Regions from separate parts of the Shewanella sp. SM32 genome, predicted to be linked through region 2. Evidence: predicted binding sites of a transcription regulator. Region 2 holds the regulator's gene; the other holds the start of a gene.
The links. Region 2 encodes LexA, which represses DNA repair genes until DNA is damaged. Its sites were predicted from a motif close to TACTGTATNNNNATACAGTA; they were not measured.
Positions count from the first base shown of each region.

Region 1: the regulator LexA is predicted to act here: its motif matches at 2,627-2,646, upstream of recG (ATP-dependent DNA helicase RecG).

Region 1 covers NZ_JAKKRO010000007.1:94,854-101,057, forward strand. Annotated here, with positions in the region: gene L5M10_RS04795 (DUF3014 domain-containing protein) at 1-331, opposite strand, end outside; gene recG (ATP-dependent DNA helicase RecG) at 535-2,610, opposite strand; gene L5M10_RS04805 (DNA-binding response regulator) at 2,802-3,398, opposite strand; gene L5M10_RS04810 (sensor histidine kinase) at 3,398-4,477, opposite strand; gene L5M10_RS04815 (hypothetical protein) at 4,596-5,300, opposite strand; gene L5M10_RS04820 (calcium/sodium antiporter) at 5,549-6,204, opposite strand, start outside.
Region 2 covers NZ_JAKKRO010000030.1:23,246-29,449, reverse strand. Annotated here, with positions in the region: gene ctaD (cytochrome c oxidase subunit I) at 1-1,024, opposite strand, end outside; gene coxB (cytochrome c oxidase subunit II) at 1,034-2,569, opposite strand; gene L5M10_RS13395 (cell division inhibitor SulA) at 2,973-3,485, opposite strand; gene lexA (transcriptional repressor LexA) at 3,482-4,102, opposite strand; gene plsB (glycerol-3-phosphate 1-O-acyltransferase PlsB) at 4,263-6,204, shown strand, end outside.

The sequences.
Region 1 (6,204 bases), on a different contig from region 2:
CAGCCAGCACAGGCACAGGTTCTACGACAACTTCAGGCTCTGCCACTGCAGTGGTTTCAGTGCTATTGGTGTTCGTTTCTGTAACGGCAGGCGTCGTCTCAGTGGTTTCAGGCTCTGGCGCACTTTCGAGCGTCATAGGTTCAGATGGCGGTGTTTCAGGCAATACAATAGGGGCGTTAGGGATGAGTTTAGGTGAGTCAGAATCACCGCTGTAGTAATAATATCCTCCGGCAGAAAGTAGCACGACGAGCACTATCGCAAAAAGCGCAAAGCGATTGCTGCTAGAAGAAGTCTCTTGAGGTGTTATTCTATCATCTTGATTAACTTGCATTTTACATCCTTCGCTTGAGTGTCAAGGTAACTTGGTGAATACATGCAGCTAACATTAAAGTGCAAGAGCGGGCTATTTGAAGGCCGCAGGTTCATTTTGCAAGTTTCCATGCGCTTGTCTATAGCGCTTAGCTGAACATAAACAATTTATTTCGAGTAAAGGCAGATGTTACGCCTCGTTCTTTACCCTTTAATATTTACGGCTTAAGCCTGCACATAGCGCTGTCTGTGCCCGAGCCAACGTAAAATAATTGCATCGACTTTTTCGGGAGCTTGCGCCATTACATGGCTTGCTAATTTCTGAATGTGTGGGATCAAAGCTTGATCGCGCACCAGATCGGCAATTTTGAGCTCAGCCAGTCCCGTTTGCTTAGTGCCAAGCACTTCACCCGGGCCACGAATTTCTAAATCTTTCTGCGCTATGATGAAACCATCATTGCTTTGTCTGAGTACGCTCAGTCTTTGGGTGGCGGTATGGCTCAACGGCGCCTTGTAGAGTAACACACAATGGCTTGCGATGGCGCCTCGACCGACTCGTCCGCGCAGTTGATGTAGTTGTGCTAGACCTAAACGTTCAGGGTTTTCAATGATCATCAGGCTGGCATTAGGCACGTCGACGCCCACTTCAATCACGGTTGTCGCTACCAGTAGATGAATAATGCCTGCCTTAAAGTCGGCCATGATTTGCTGTTTCTCGGCGCTCTTCAACCTGCCATGCACTAGGCCAATATTGAGCTCGGGCAGGACGAGGCGCAGTTCTTCGGCTGTGTCTTCGGCGGCTTGGCATTCGAGCACTTCGGATTCTTCAATCAGAGTACACACCCAATAGGCCTGACGTTGGTCGCTGATGACAGCGTTTCGGACCCGTTCAAGCACTTCGTTACGGCGTAAATCAGCAATCGCCACTGTGGTCACTGGAGTTCGCCCCGGCGGCAGTTCATCGATAATGGACGTGTCGAGATCCGCATAGGCCGTCATCGCTAGCGTGCGCGGGATCGGCGTTGCCGTCATGATCAATTGATGCGGATGGAAACCTTGGCTCACGCCCTTTTCCCGCAGGCCTAAGCGTTGGTGTACGCCGAATCTGTGCTGCTCATCGATGATAATTAACGCGAGTTTGCTAAAGACCACATGCTGCTGGAAGATAGCATGGGTACCAATCACCATCTGGGCTGCGCCAGATTCAATATCCGCAAGGGATTGGGTTCTGGCCTTGCCTTTAAGTTTTCCCGCCAGCCAACCTACCTTAAGTCCGAGTGGCTCAAACCAAGCGGCAAAGTTAGTTGCATGTTGCTCGGCCAATAACTCGGTCGGTGCCATCATGGCAACTTGATAACCGTTTTCAATCGCTTGTAATGCCGCCATCGCCGCGACTAAGGTTTTGCCAGAGCCAACATCCCCTTGCACTAAGCGCATCATAGGGTGCGGTTTTTCTAAATCTTTGCCTATATCAGCCACGACTCTTTGCTGGGCGCCAGTCGGCTTAAAGGGCAAAGCCGCGAGGAAGGGATTGAGCAACTGCCCCGTGGCCTGCATGGTGACAGCGGCATCTAAATTACTGCGCTGCCTTAGGCGTAACATGCTGAGATTGTGGGCGAGTAATTCTTCCTGCACGAGTCGTTGCTGGGCTGGGTGTTGACCTAGCTCTAAATCGAACTGAGAGATCCCCGCAGGAGGGCGATGTAGCGTCTGCAGCGCTTGTTTAAGGCTGATGTTGTTAGGTTGCAATTGCGGTGGCAGAAGTTCAGTTAAGCCACCCTCTTCCAGCAATACCAAGGCTTGCTCCGTCAGCTTTAGCCAGCTCGCCTGTTTTAAGCCCTCAGTCGTGGGATAAATCGGCGTTAGGGTATCACTCAGGTGAACATCTTCACCGGGATACACCACTTTATATTCTGGATGCACTATCTCAGCTTGATGACTACCACGGCGCACTTCACCATAGGCGCGGATCATCAAACCATTTTGCATGGCATTACGCTGAGCAACGGAAAAGTTAAAGAAGCGCAGGCTTAAGCTGCCCGTATCGTCGCGCACATTGCAGACCAGCATGCGCTTGCGGCCTTGGATGATTTGTGTCGATTGGATTTCAGCTTCTATAGTGCCGTAACCGCCTAGGCTGAGGGCGGCAATGGGATAGATTTGGGTTCTGTCTTCGTAGCGCAGGGGTAAGTGAAACAGCAGATCTTGTACTGTTGTGATGCCGAGCTTTGCGAGTTTCTCCGCGACCTTTTTGGCGACGCCTTTGAGGTCGGTGATCGGAACAAGATCCAATTGCTGCAAGTCGTTAGCACTCAATCACTGTGAATTTATACATATATTAACAGAGAATAAGCGTAAGGCAATCTCAAGGGGAATTAGGGTGTTATCAAATTTTGTTTGGAAGCATTGCTAATATCCTTCTGTGGCCTTAAGACCACAAAATTGTTGATAAGATATCGTTAGGCTGAAAGCGTGGTTAACTGTGAGTGTTATTACAACCAGCCTTTTTGCTTGGCAATGCGGGCTGCATCGATTCGATTACTGGCATTGAGTTTGGCTATGGCTTCTGAGAGGTAGTTGCGAACAGTCCCTTCGGCGATAAAAAGAGTTTCGGCGATGTCGGAGGTGGATTTGCCTTCGCTAGCGAGGCGAAGAGCGCGGCGTTCTTTGTCGTTGAGCGGGTCGACATCGCCAATCGCCATCATGGCAAGTTCAGGATCGATCACTCGTTTTCCCGCCATCACTTGTTGAATCGCGTTGACTAAGGTTTCCGAGGGCGCATCTTTAAGCAGAAAGCCGCCCACACCCGCTTCGATGGCACGTTTAATATAGCCCGCACGGCCGAAGGTGGTAATGACCACTATTTTGGTTTGGCTATGTTGCTCCTTTAACCATGTGGCCAGCTCTAAGCCTGTGCGGCCGGGCATTTCGATATCCGTTAGCAAGAGATCAAAGCTTTGCTGTTTGAGTAGGCTTAGAGCTTCGTCGCCGTCACTCGCTTGGGTGATACTAAAACCCCCTGCAAGCGTGAGGAGTGCGGCGAGTGCTCCTCGCACCATAGCTTGGTCTTCCGCCAATAAAATCTTCATTAATGTGTTGCTCCCTGCAAAGGTAAACTGACGGTAAAGGTATATCCCTGTTCGAGATTATAGCTCAAGCTGCCGCCTAAACTGTCGAGACGCTCGCGTATACCAGTGAGGCCATTACCTTCTATAAAAGGTTTGGCCGCGGCATTGTCTTTGACTTCTAGCAGCAGGCGGTCTGATTGCTTAGAAAAGTGGATAGAGCATTCACTTGCACCGCTATGGCGAAGAATATTATTAATGAGTTCGGTGAGGATCAAACTCAGTTGGCTTTCTGTGGTTGCACCTAGCTTGGGTAGCTCACCACTGAGCTCGACACTTAAGCCTTTATCCCTTAAGGATTTACAAAGCTGCGTCACGCAACTCTCTAGACCCTTGTGTTTGTAGTCTGACACTGTGTGGCGGATCTGGCTTAAACTTTCCCTCGCAATTTGTCCTAGCTCAATCAATTGGGTTGATGCGAGTTCATATTCTTGTTTTGCGATAAGCTTTTCGGCTAGCTCGGCCTTAAGGGCGATGGAAGAAAGGCTATGCCCCATAATGTCGTGTAGATCCCGCGCGATACGTTCACGCTCAAGCATAGTGGCCAAGGTGGTAATTTCTTGGGCACTTTGCTGTTCTTTCAATTTATGCCGATAACGTCTGCGTTCGGCGACACCAAACATGCCCACGCCGAGCACTAATCCCGAGCCGTAAAGCGGAAAGTAGTAACTGTTAAAGTGGTAAATCTCATTGAGGGCAAACAACAGGCCGATGAGGGCTGCAATAGCCAACAGACAGGTCCGGAGAGGATAAAAAAAGCCAATGAAGAAGGCGGCAAAGGTAAATAGCGAGATAGAGCCTGGGTTGATTGGTGTGATCGCTATTGCTATGACCACCATAATGAGAATGGGCAGATAGGCGCTACGGCTATTGCACTTATAGGTCCAAAAATAACTGGCAATAAAAGGGATTAACACGGCAAAACTGAGGGCGATTTTCCAGCTTGGATAGGGATTTATGGCAAGTGGGATCAGATAAAACACTAAGTTTATCAAATACACCCAAGCAAGTTTTCGTTCGAGCTGAAGGGGAGTGCTTATCATGATGCCTCTGTGTCACTGAGTTGGTTGTTGAATGCCCACCGATGGCATCTGTTTTAATTTATTCTTTTTAGGGATTGGCGCTATCGTCAGCGCCATAGATCCCCGTTAACAACTTTGTCTATTTTGCACTTAATTGCTGATTTTGTTGAAGCAAAAATTTTGCCCAACCATAATCTGCTTGTACTTTGATCGCTTGTTGCCAATCTTCAATCGCGCCTTGGCTATCGCCTAATTCCTGTTTAGCGAGCCCGCGCCACGTGTAGGCTTCGGCTTCACCCCAGCAAATGTTGTCGCAAGGCTGGGCGAATCTTTCTATGGCTGTAGTGGCTAAGGTCTTAGCATTTTGCATGCTGCCGCCAAATATGGCTGGCGTGTTATAGGCGGCGATGGCTTTAACAAGCGCTACCCGTGGATTTTGTGGTTCTAATTGTTCGGCACTGGCAATCGCCTTGGCGGATTTCATGCCGAGCGTTGCACCTTTGCTATTGTCTAAGGCGATTTGCATGCCATAAACCGACGATAATAGCGCGAGGGATTCTGCATTCGCTTGGCTGGTTTCGAGTGCTTCTAATGTGGTTTGCGCTGCACTCAGTGCGCTGCTAGCGAGTGTTTTCTGCCCCATTACATTGGCACTGATGGCTAAGCGATAGTTCGCATAGGCTTTATCATAATCTTGAGTGCTACCGCTCAGTTGTTGTAATTGCGTTAGATTCATCGCATTCGAGGCCGCGTCTACATTGGTGATGTTAGTGTTTGATGGCGTTGCTGCAAACGAGTGAGTACTGATAAGCAAAAAGCTGGAGGCGAGGAGTAATGTTTTCATGGTATTTCCTTATTGAGTGAGTTTCCCAATGTTTGGGTACGGGCTCATTATCAGAAATTCGATAGAAGAAGTGCAGACACAAAGGTCATGGCTTTGGCATGACAAATGTCATCAGTTGAGTTGTGTGCTTATATTTTTTATGAGGTGTGCTTTAAAGAAAGTGCGTGATGAATAAAGTGGACAATACCTAGAGAGCAAAACACCGGAGAGGCCCCGGTGTTTTTTTATCGCAAATGATCAGCTAAGTGTTAAACCACAGCTTGAGTGCTTGCTTGGTTTATTAGGTAGCCCAAGTAACCTAAGTAGCACAGTAGTAATACTGAACCTTCGCGGCGGCCAATACGAAATCCTGTCCAAGCGAAAGGTAAAATCATGATGGCAAATGCCAACATCACGATGAAATCAAAGGGTTGGAAGCCAAGTGATGATACCGGCTGTACTATTGCAGTAATACCTAAAATACCCAAAATATTGAATATGTTAGAACCGACAACGTTACCTATGGCTATGTCACTCTGACCTTTCAGTGCTGCGAGAACAGAAGTTACTAACTCTGGCATACTGGTACCAATCGCCACGATCGTTAGGCCGATAATGACTTCACTGATACCGAAGGTCTTGGCTAAATCTACCGCGCCGTTGACAAACAAAATACCGCCACCGACTAACATACCAATACCGACTAAGATAAATAGGGCTGAAAGTAGCGGATTATTTGGACCTGCTTCAATCTCTTCCTCTTCATTACCATTTTTCGAGCTGATGTAACTAAAGGCTAAATAACCGAACAGTAGTGACAGTAATATCACACCGTCAATTAGGCTGAGCTCGCCATCTAACAAGAGTGCCCAGAACAACATGGAAGCCAATATCATCAAAGGGATATCACGCTTTACGACTTGAG
Region 2 (6,204 bases):
CAACCCAGTTAAACACTTTCACCCCAGTTGGCACTGCAATCAACATAGTGCAATACATGAAAAACAGCTCGGCAAACACTGGCATACCTGTGGTGAACATATGGTGCGCCCACACGAGGAACGACAGAATTGCAATACTAGCCGTAGCATAAACCATGGATGCATAGCCAAATAAGGGTTTACGACTGAAGGCTGGGACTATGGCAGAGATGATGCCAAAGGACGGCAAGATCATGATGTAAACTTCAGGGTGGCCGAAGAACCAGAAAATATGCTGGAACATCACAGGATCGCCGCCGCCCGCCGCATCGAAGAAACTCGTGCCGAAAAACTTATCGGTCAGCACCATAGTCACTGCGCCCGCGAGTACGGGCATAACTGCGATCAGTAGGAATGCCGTGATAAGCCAAGTCCAGACAAACAATGGTAACTTCATCCATGTCATGCCTGGCGCGCGTAAATTCACTATGGTCACAATCACGTTGATCGCGCCCATGATCGAACTTATCCCCATGATGTGAATAGAAAATACAAAGAGCGCCGTGCTATCTGGGCTATAAGTTGTTGATAGTGGTGCGTAGAAGGTCCAACCAAAGTTAGGTCCGCCACCTTCCATAAACAGCGAACTGAGAAGAATAGTAAAGGCGAAGGGGAGTATCCAAAAACTCCAGTTATTCATCCGTGGCAGCGCCATATCTGGCGCCCCTATCATCATCGGGATCAGCCAGTTAGCTAGCCCTGTAAAGGCCGGCATTACCGCGCCGAATACCATGATCAACCCATGAACAGTTGTCATTTGGTTGAAAAAGTTGGGCTCGACCAATTGTAATCCAGGTTGAAAGAGTTCAGCGCGGATCACCATGGCCATAGCGCCACCGGTTAAGAACATAATGAAGCTGAACCATAAATACAAAGTACCTATGTCTTTATGGTTGGTGGTTAGCAGCCAGCGCATGATGCCCTTTGGCGCACCATGATGATGGTCATCATGGGCTGCGGTTTGATCTTGAGTCGTAGTGCTCATCATTATCCCCTACTGTCCATGACTTGCGATATCAGCAGGTTGCACTGTATCGCCGGTATTGTTACCCCAAGCATTGCGTTCATAGGTAATGACTGCTGCAAGTTGCTGTGGGCTAAGCTGTTTGCCAAATGCCTGCATAGCCGTGCCCGTTTTGCCGTGCATCACAATATCGATGTGATTGGCGACTGGTCCAATGGCGATAGCACTACCCACTAGCGCGGGGAAGGCGGGTGGTATTCCTGCACCTGTCACTTGATGGCAGGCAGCACAGAAGGTCGCGTAGACAGTTTCACCTTCGGCCATGAGGGCGTCATGGCTGAGTGTGGGGAGGCTTGCGGGATCGACTGCAGCTGAGACGTCTTTTGCAGGAGCGGGTGTCGGGGTTGTACTGCTTGGTACCGCGGCGGATGTTTGTGCAGAATTGCCGTTCATGTACTCGTTGACGTCTTTGGCTTGCACTGCATCTCCAGTATTATTGCCCCAAGCATTACGCTCGTAGGTAGTCACTGCCGCGATTTCTTGTGCAGTCAATTGTTTACTAAACGCTTGCATGGCTGTACCCGTTTTACCGTTGAGCACAATTTCAAGGTGGCCGCTGAGCGGTCCCGTTGCAATCGGGCTACCTTTAAGGGGCGGAAATACGCCTTGCAATCCTTCGCCATTGGGCTGGTGGCAGGCTGCGCAGTGCCCGAGGTAAACTTGTTCGCCTAGAGTCATCAACTCTTCTTTACTTAGGGTTTGTGATAAAGCGGCTTGAGCGGCTTCAGCCGCAGCACCTGCGGCTTGTTTTTGCTCTGTGACCCAAGCCTCAAACTCGGCTTCGGGTAAGGCTTGTACTACGATAGGCATAAAACCATGGTCTTTACCGCAGAGTTCGGCGCATTGACCACGATAAATGCCGGGTTTGTCGATGCGAGTCCAGGCCTCATTGATAAATCCAGGGTTGGCATCTTTCTTAATGGCAAAGGCGGGTACCCACCAAGAATGGATGACATCCTCTGAAGTCATCAGAAAGCGGATTTTGCGGTTTATCGGTAGAACGAGCGGTTTATCGACTTCCAATAGATAGTTTTCACCCTTGGTTTCGGTGCCTTCGATTTGTGCTCTGGGTGTTGTCAGTATGCTATAAAAATCAATATCTTGATCGAAATAGCTGTAATGCCATTTCCATTGGGACCCCGTCACTTTTACGGTGAGATCGGCGTTACTGGGATCTTCCATTGCGATTAAAGTTTTTGTCGCTGGAATCGCCATTAAGATCAAAATGATAAATGGCAGAATCGTCCAAGCGATTTCAACTTTAGTGCTTTCGTGAAAGTGGGACGCGACAGCGCCTTTGGATTTTCTGTGGTTGATCATGGCGTAAATCATGACGCCAAAGACCACTAGGCCTATTGCGCAGCAGATATACAAGATGGTCATGTGCAAGTGATAAACCTTGCCACTGATCTCGGTCACGCCAGGGGTCATGTTGAACCGCATGTCTGCGGCGGTCAACGGTGGTGCGAAAAGCACCACGAGTAAACAATACAACAATTGCTTCACAAGACTTCTCCTCTGCCAATTGCGAATAGCAACTACAAAGAAGAGCAACACAGTAAGTCTCAACTCTATGCAAACTCTTCAGTTCCCAAAAAAGCTTTTTTGACTTCAACGTGCGTTGGCGGCTGTTACTTTTAATCAAGTATTGTTACTGCTGGTAATTAGCCACGCTGGCACATACTGCTGAAATAAATCTGTTCTCTATTTTTAGTGGCGCTTCGAGTTCGATAAATACTCGATTCATTGACCACGGAAGGTGATATATCATCACCGACTTAACCAACCATACTTGCTGTTTAAATATTGATCAAGATCACTTATTTATCTAATTATCTGAAAAATTGCCAAAAAAAAGCCTCACATTCATAGGTGAGGCGGCTTTCAAGGTAAAAAATTAAATGAATATTTAGTGTACAGCGCTAAAAAAAGATTGCTGACCGAAGAGATTGCCTTGCTCAATGCGTACGTCGGCATGTAAGTGACTGTTTACGTCTTCAAGCACTATGCCCATAGCTCGGGCACTTTTAGCCACGATTTGTAGGCGTCGATTATCCCGCGCATCTAATGATTGAGTCCAAGTAATGACTGCACTGGACGTACCACTTGTCAGGGCTTTTTCCATCGCCCACAGGGTTTCGACTTCATCTTTAGCATGTACCAGCAAAACTCTATCCATACGCACACCTGCGCTGGCAAGCATTTGCTTGTAGCCAATACTTGGTGGGTTGATGAGCACTAACCAACGGCCCTGTTGGCTTAACTGAGCGAGTTGTGCACTCAGATGAATTAATTCTTGGCGACCTTGAGTCTTAGTTGGCATACAGGCGATAGGCGCATGGTGCCAGTCATAGTCGGCATCACGGACTTCATCGAGCCACAAGCCCGGATGGCGGGGGGCATTGCCAAGTAGTTTATTCATAGCCAATCTCCATTACGGATCACACCGACGGCGAGTCCTTCAATTGTTAAACTTTGGAAGCCTAAATCCACTTTAATCGGGGAGTAATCTTCATTTTCGGCATGTAGATAGACCACATTACCTTTTTTTTCGAAACGTTTAACAGTGACATCGTCATCGACTCTAGCGACAACCACTTGACCATTTCTAGCTTGTTCTACTTTATGAACTGCCAGCAAATCACCTTCGAGAATGCCGATATTCTTCATGCTGTCACCCTTTACTCGCAGTAAAAAATCGGCGGCGGGATGGAACATGCTTGGGTCGACTTGGTAGTACTGTTCAACATGTTCTTGGGCGAGGATAGGTTCACCTGCGGCCACTTGGCCGATGAGCGGTAAACCTGTTTCAGTCAAATCTTCGATTTCCGCAGGCAGACGAATGCCTCGAGATGTGCCTGGCATGATCTCAATGCAGCCCTTTTTTGCCAACGCTTTAAGGTGTTCTTCAGCCGCATTGGCGCTCTTAAAACCTAAACGGGTTGCGATTTCTGCCCGAGTGGGTGGCATGCCAGTATCGGCAATATTTCGTTTAATTAGCTCTAAAATTTCAGCTTGGCGTGGCGTCAAAGGTCTCATGGTGTTTCCTGTTTTTCTATACAGTTACTGTTAGTATATACAGTATTATTTGCAGCGCAAGTATTAACCACTTTTTAGCTATGTTGGAGAGAATTAGCGAATATTGCCCATAGTCTGGTATTCTATCGGGCTAGTAAACGCACTTAATTGCATAAGAATAATGCCTAAACACGACTCTCTTTGGTTGAAATCATTACGTTGGATCCAAAAACACTTAGTGCACACTATTGTGGTGCCTCAGGATCCCTTTGCCGATCTGAATCTGGATGCTTCCAGACCCCTTGTTTATGTGATGAAAACTGAATCCCTTAGTGACATAGCTGCTTTGAGCGAAATAACGGCTAAGTTAGGTTTACCAAGCCCTTATGAGCCTCTAGTGGCTAATGGTGTGACTGCGCCTCGGGTTGTCTGTCTTCAAGGACGTAAGCCACTGTTTGGCGAACGTGCTGGTAATGAGCCTTTCCTCGAATGCTTTATGCGTTTGTTAGCCGTGCATAAGGAACGTCCTGAATTGGATATTCAACTGGTGCCCGTGAGCTTGTATTGGGGTCGCACGCCAGGGAAAGAAGACGACACTATGAAGGCGGCCGTATTTGAGCGGGAAAACCCGACTTGGTTGCGCAAGTGCTTGATGATTCTGTTCTTAGGTCGACATAACTTCGTGCAGTTTTCGAATGCCGTATCCCTGCGTTACATGGCTGACGAACATGGCACCGACATGGGGATTGCCCATAAGTTAGCACGGGTTGCGCGCGTGCATTTCCGTCGTCAACGTAAGGTAATGACAGGGCCTGTGCTGCCAAACCGCCAAGCACTGTTTCATTCGTTACTCAAATCTGAGTCGCTGCGCAAAGCGATTCAAGAAGAAGCCGCCAGTAAAAAGATTTCTGAGACCCAAGCGCGCGAGACGGCTATTGAGTATCTCGATGAAATCGCTGCCGATTACTCAGACAGTTTAGTGCGTATTGCCGAGCGTTTTTTAACTTGGCTGTGGAACAAGCTTTACAGCGGGATCAACATTAAAGGCGCCGAGCAAGTTCGGCAGTTACACCACGATGGCCACGAGATTGTTTATGTGCCTTGCCATCGCAGCCACATGGATTACCTGCTGTTATCGTATATTTTGTATTATCAAGGCATGGTTCCGCCGCACATTGCTGCCGGCATTAACCTCAATTTCTGGCCCGCGGGACCTATGTTCCGTCGCGGTGGTGCCTTCTTTATCCGCCGTAGTTTTAATGGCAATAAGCTGTACACCGCAGTATTTCGTGAGTATTTAGATCAGCTGTTTGCTAAAGGTTATTCGGTGGAATACTTCTCCGAAGGTGGCCGTTCACGTACTGGCCGTCTGTTGGCGCCGAAAACTGGCATGATCGCCATGACGATGAACAGTGTGCTGCGCGGTATCGAGCGTCCAGTCACGCTAGTGCCTGTGTATTTAGGCTATGACCATGTGATGGAAGTGGCGACGTATCATAAAGAGTTAAGTGGTAAGAAAAAGAAAAAAGAATCTGTGTGGCAGGTGTTTGGTGCGATTCGCAAACTTGGTAATTTCGGCCAAGGTTATGTGAACTTTGGCGAGCCGATTACTCTGCAAAACTTCTTAAATGAGCGCGCGCCAAACTGGCGTACTGAGTTGGCCGATGATCCTGAGCAAAAACCAAGCTGGTTAACGCCAGCGGTAAACGTGCTGGCGAATCGAGTGATGACGAATATTAACGATGCGGCGGCGGCGAGTTCGGTGACCTTGACGAGTTTAGTGTTGTTGGCCACAGATCAAAATGCCTTAGAGCGCAGTCTGCTGGAACGTCAGCTTGATCTGTATCTGACTCTACTCAAAAAAGTGCCTTACACTACTTATACTTCGGTTGCCGAAGGTGATGGTAAGCATTTAGTGCAGCAAGGTTTAGAGCTGAACAAGTTTGTTGTTTGCGCCGATCCTTTAGGTGAAATTGTGTCTATCGAGACGAGTCAGGCAGTGTCTATGACTTACTATCGTAACAATATCATCCACTTATTTATTGTACCGTCATTAATTGCGAGTTGTTTAACGCATAATGAGCAGATCCCGCGTCAGCAAGTTGTGTCAATCGTTGCCGATT